2 regions of the Pseudoalteromonas simplex genome follow, and region 1 is predicted to be linked to the other one. Evidence: predicted binding sites of a transcription regulator. Region 1 holds the regulator's gene; the other holds the start of a gene.
What was found. Region 1 encodes ArgR, which controls arginine synthesis, uptake and breakdown. Its sites were predicted from a motif close to ANTGAATANNTATTCANT; they were not measured.
Positions count from the first base shown of each region.

Region 2: IRQ78_RS07655 (OadG family protein) is a predicted target of ArgR. The motif match lies at 1,281-1,298, and genes of this name have one in related genera.

Region 1 is NZ_JADILN010000003.1:356,643-359,056, forward strand. Features, by position in the region: gene ispB (octaprenyl diphosphate synthase) at 1-172, shown strand, start outside; gene mdh (malate dehydrogenase) at 263-1,198, opposite strand; gene argR (transcriptional regulator ArgR) at 1,424-1,891, shown strand; gene IRQ78_RS09130 (Dyp-type peroxidase) at 1,888-2,414, opposite strand, start outside.
Region 2 is NZ_JADILN010000003.1:39,191-41,604, reverse strand. Features, by position in the region: gene IRQ78_RS07665 (hypothetical protein) at 386-577, opposite strand; gene IRQ78_RS07660 (DUF1328 domain-containing protein) at 630-803, opposite strand; gene IRQ78_RS07655 (OadG family protein) at 1,338-1,586, shown strand; gene oadA (sodium-extruding oxaloacetate decarboxylase subunit alpha) at 1,602-2,414, shown strand, end outside.

The sequences.
Region 1 (2,414 bases):
TTTAGAAAGCATTCTAGCGGCATTAGCTGACACTAAAGCCCTTGAGTTTGCAATGCAAAGAGCTGAGCAAGAAGCTGACAAAGCAATTGCTTGTATTGCGTTCTTACCAGATACACCGTACAAACAAGCCTTAGAGAGTTTGGCCCGTATCGCCGTTGCCCGCGATCACTAAACACTATTTATTCGAGCCATTAAAAAAGCCTGCATTTGCAGGCTTTTTTGTTTTCGGCGATTTAAAAAATCGCCTATCATCTGTCGGGAATTAACCGTTGATGAAATCAACACCTTCTTGGATGTCTTTGTTAAGTGTAGCTAGCATGTCGTTTTTAGCTTGCTCTTCGAATGCACTTAACTCACCGTAAGAAAGGATTTCTTCAACGCCGTTTTTACCTAGACGAACTGGGTGTGCGAAGTATGCTGCGTCACCGTTTTCAACTGCAACGTATGCGTAATCAACTACTTCTTCACCTTGTAAGCCTTTAACTAAAGACATACAGAAGCGTGCTGCTGCAGCACCCATAGAAAGAGTCGCTGAACCGCCACCCGCTTTAGCGTTAACAACTTCAGTACCTGCGTTTTGGATACGTGGAGTTAATGCCGCAACTTCTTCGTCAGTGAAAGTAACACCTTCAACTTGAGATAGAAGAGGAAGGATTGTCGTACCTGAGTGACCGCCGATCACTGGAACTTTAACGTCAGTTGCGCTTAAACCTTTAAGTTCAGCAACAAATGCTTCTGAACGGATCACGTCAAGCGTTGTGATACCGAATACACGGCCTGCATCGTAAGTACCCGCTTTTTTGAATACTTCAGCAACGATTGGCACAGTGCCGTTTACTGGGTTAGTGATGATACCTACTAACGCTTTAGGACAGTTTTTAACGATGCCTTCAGCTAATGTTTTGATGATACCTGCGTTTACGTTGAAAAGGTCCGCACGGTCCATGCCTGGCTTACGTGGCATACCCGCTGGGATAAGAACGATATCACAACCAGCTAATGCTGCGTCTAAGCTGTCAGCACCAAAACCTTCAACTTTAACGTCTGTTGGGATGTGAGAAAGATCAACCGCTACACCAGGAACAACAGGGGCAACATCGTATAACGATAATTCAGAACCTGCAGGTAAACTTGTTTTTAATAATAAAGACAATGCTTGGCCGATACCGCCAGCTGCGCCTAAAACAGCAACTTTCATTGGAATTCTCCGTAATTTGAGGTAGGAAATATTTGTGGCCCTAAAGATAATGAAATTAGCGACTAAAAACAAATTTATCCTGCTTATTTCGCGTATAATTTCGACCATAGTTGTAAACTTGGCTGTAAAGACACTGCATTTTGGACGACTTTGTAAACTAATACTGCATAAATATGCAGAGTTGTGTAGAATTACCCTACATTTTATGAATAAAGAAACGGCAACATGCAACCACAAGACAAACAAGAAGCACTGATCAAAGCGTTTAAAGCGCTATTAAAAGAAGAAAACTTCGGTTCACAAGGTGAGATTGTCGAAGCATTAAAAGAGCAAGGCTTTGATAATATTAGTCAAAGTAAAGTATCTCGCATGTTAAGCAAATTTGGTGCGGTACGTACTCGTAATGCAAAACAAGAAATGGTTTATTGCTTACCGGCTGAAATGGGTGTGCCAACAGCGAAAAGCCCACTGCGTCAGCTTGTTATTGATATTATGCATAACGAAATGATGATCATTATTCGCACCAGTCCAGGCGCAGCACAATTAATTGCTCGTTTACTTGATTCACTCGGTAAAGCAGATGGCGTACTAGGCACTATTGCAGGCGACGACACTATTTTTATCGCCCCTGCGAAGATTTCTGAAATCGATGTGACGCTTGATCGCGTACGCACTTTATTCGATACCGTTTAAAGCTGCTTTAAGAAGTTTACTGACGGGGCGAAAAACGCAGATCCCATATCGGCTTGAGTAAAATCGAGCCAATGATCATAGCAATCGCCCTGCCCCAAGCGACTCTTTAATACCTGCTCAAACGCATCCCCTTGCGCCGCACACGAAACCATTAAAATTCCCTGCTTATGCACATCACCAAATGGCATGCTTTGGTTTAGCAAGAGAGGCTGGCCATGCTCATCTTTTAATTCACTACGAACCGCATGACTGGTTTCTACAGCAGGCACAATCAAGGTGTTATCTAGACGCGTGCGCCCCATGATTTGCTCTTGCTCTGATAACGATAAGTGCTGCCAGACACTCAAATCATGCACAAAGCGCTGAACATGAATATAGCTGCCTTGGTCTTCAAAGTGACCCGGTTTGTCGATAAGTGCTGTACTACGCTTTTGACGGCCATGAGGTGTATCGCCTGCATAAATAAAGCCGTTAAAATCACGTCCATCTAAAAACCGAAAATTACGGACCTGCTCCACCAGCT
Region 2 (2,414 bases), 320 kb from region 1:
TTCTTAAATCTACGTGTAAGTCGTAGGTCGGGCTTTAGCCCGTCAGGTATGAGTAATAAAACATGTGTCGCCATAAATGACGACCTACATGATGTAGGATAGAACGGAGTGAAACCCAACAAGTTAGCGAATTTCTAGAGGAAAGAGTAAAGTTATCGAGTTTGAGGCTCACGTAGGCGTGAAATTTATTTCGCGCGGTGGTTTATAAAGTCATCAGACTTTAAACCCAAGTTAAGACTTGTAGGAGGCGTTTTAACGCCGAAAAACTCACGCTATAGCCAAAAGTTCACGGTTAAAACCATTCCTACGATTATCTCAGATCTCATGCATCATTTAAAAAACAAAAAAGCGGCACTTGGCCGCTTTTCTTAGGTAAGGTGAGTGATTAGCAGTTAGTTTCTTCTGCGTTAACACCTTCTTTTACTTCTTCACATGCATCTTCAACTGCATTTTGTGTATCAGTAATTGCTTCGTCAATACGCTCACCTGCGTCTTCAGCGGAGTTGTCTTCACAACCCATGATGAAAAGACCTGAAAATAGGGCGATAGTTGCGGCTTTTAAAGTTGAATTTTTCATAATGAAATTCCTTGTAAATTTAAAAATAAAGTAAGTGGTTATCTGCTTTTAACTACTTAGGGACGTTGCCTCTAAGTGCTCCTGATACCAGCGAAATAACAAGTAATACTAAAAATATAAAAAAGATAATCTTAGCGATGCCTGCAGCGGCTCCTGCGATACCGCCAAAACCTAACACTGCTGCGATTAACGCGATAACTAGAAAAGTAATTGTCCAGCGTAACATAGTGGTCTCCTTGGCTATTTAAATTTTCTTAAGTTCGATGTAACTGAAGCGAGTTCTGTGCCAGAACTTTTATTTTATATATTTCAATGGGTTGTGTGTTTTTATTGTTCTTTAGAGGGTTCATCATTTGGTAACTTTTACGAGTAAGCATGTAACTTATTCATAGTGATATTTTTTCATATTGAGATGCATGAGAAAAAGAGATAATGCACCAATAAATGGTAAGACCAATTTAACTTTATTTGGGTTGGCTACCTCTAACACCTTGTTGTGTGTGGTTTTTAGCCATTTTGTTGCTATTAATTAATAGTTCAGCATATAACGACTGGCTATATTGATTATTTATATCATCTATAGCGGGGCTTTAAATGCATAAATAGTGGGGTGTTAATTATATGTACGTCATGTTATTTTAAATTTAATTGGTTTTACCAATTTACAATGGTGCTATACAAATGAATTTTGTTTGTTATTATTGGTGCATAATTATTTAACAAAAATAACTTTTTATTTTAAGTAAGCGAGGGGAGTCGTATGGATATAGGTGGATTACTCACCACTGCGGCCAGTTTGATGGTGACAGGCATGGTAGGCGTGTTTGTTTTTCTGACTATTTTGATTTCAGCAGTCACTTTAATGTCAAAGGTAGTGGGTCGATTTGATGATCCTGCAATTGCAGAACCTACGCGTACAGCAAAAATTCAACCTCAACAGGGTGTGCCACAGGCACATATTGCAGCAATCAGCGCTGCAATTGCTCAATTTCGAAATAAACAAAAATAACGGGGCAGCTTAAACATGGCTAAATTAAAACTAACCGAATTAGTATTGCGTGACGCACACCAGTCTCTTTTGGCAACGCGTATGCGCTTAGACGACATGCTACCCATGGCAGAAAAACTCGATAATGCGGGTTATTGGTCAATTGAATCATGGGGTGGTGCGACGTTTGACTCGTGTATCCGTTATTTAGGTGAAGATCCTTGGCAACGTATTCGCGAGCTAAAAGCGGCAATGCCAAATACTAAGCAACAAATGCTACTACGCGGACAGAATCTTCTAGGTTACCGTCATTATGCTGATGATGTAGTCGAAAAGTTTGTTGAGCGTGCCCACAAAAACGGTGTTGATGTTTTCCGTATTTTCGATGCGATGAACGATGTGCGTAACCTTGAAACTGCCATTAAAGCTGCTGTTAAAGTAGGTGCTCATGCCCAAGGTACTATTTCGTACACAGTAAGCCCAGTCCATACGCTTGATATGTGGCTTGAGCTTGCAAAACAACTAGAAGATCTTGGTTGTCATTCAATTTGTATCAAAGATATGGCAGGTTTATTAAAGCCTTATGATTGTGAACAGTTGATCAAAGGTTTAAAAGAAACTGTGTCTATTCCTATTGCGATGCAATGCCACGCGACCACAGGTTTAAGCACTGCAACTTACCAAAAAGCGATCGATGCAGGTATCGATATGCTTGATACGGCTATTTCGTCAATGAGTATGACCTATGGTCATAGCGCCACAGAAACCATCGTTTCAATTGTAGAAGGCACTGAGCGAGACACAGGCCTTGATTTAAACCAATTAGAAGAAATTGCTGCTTACTTCCGT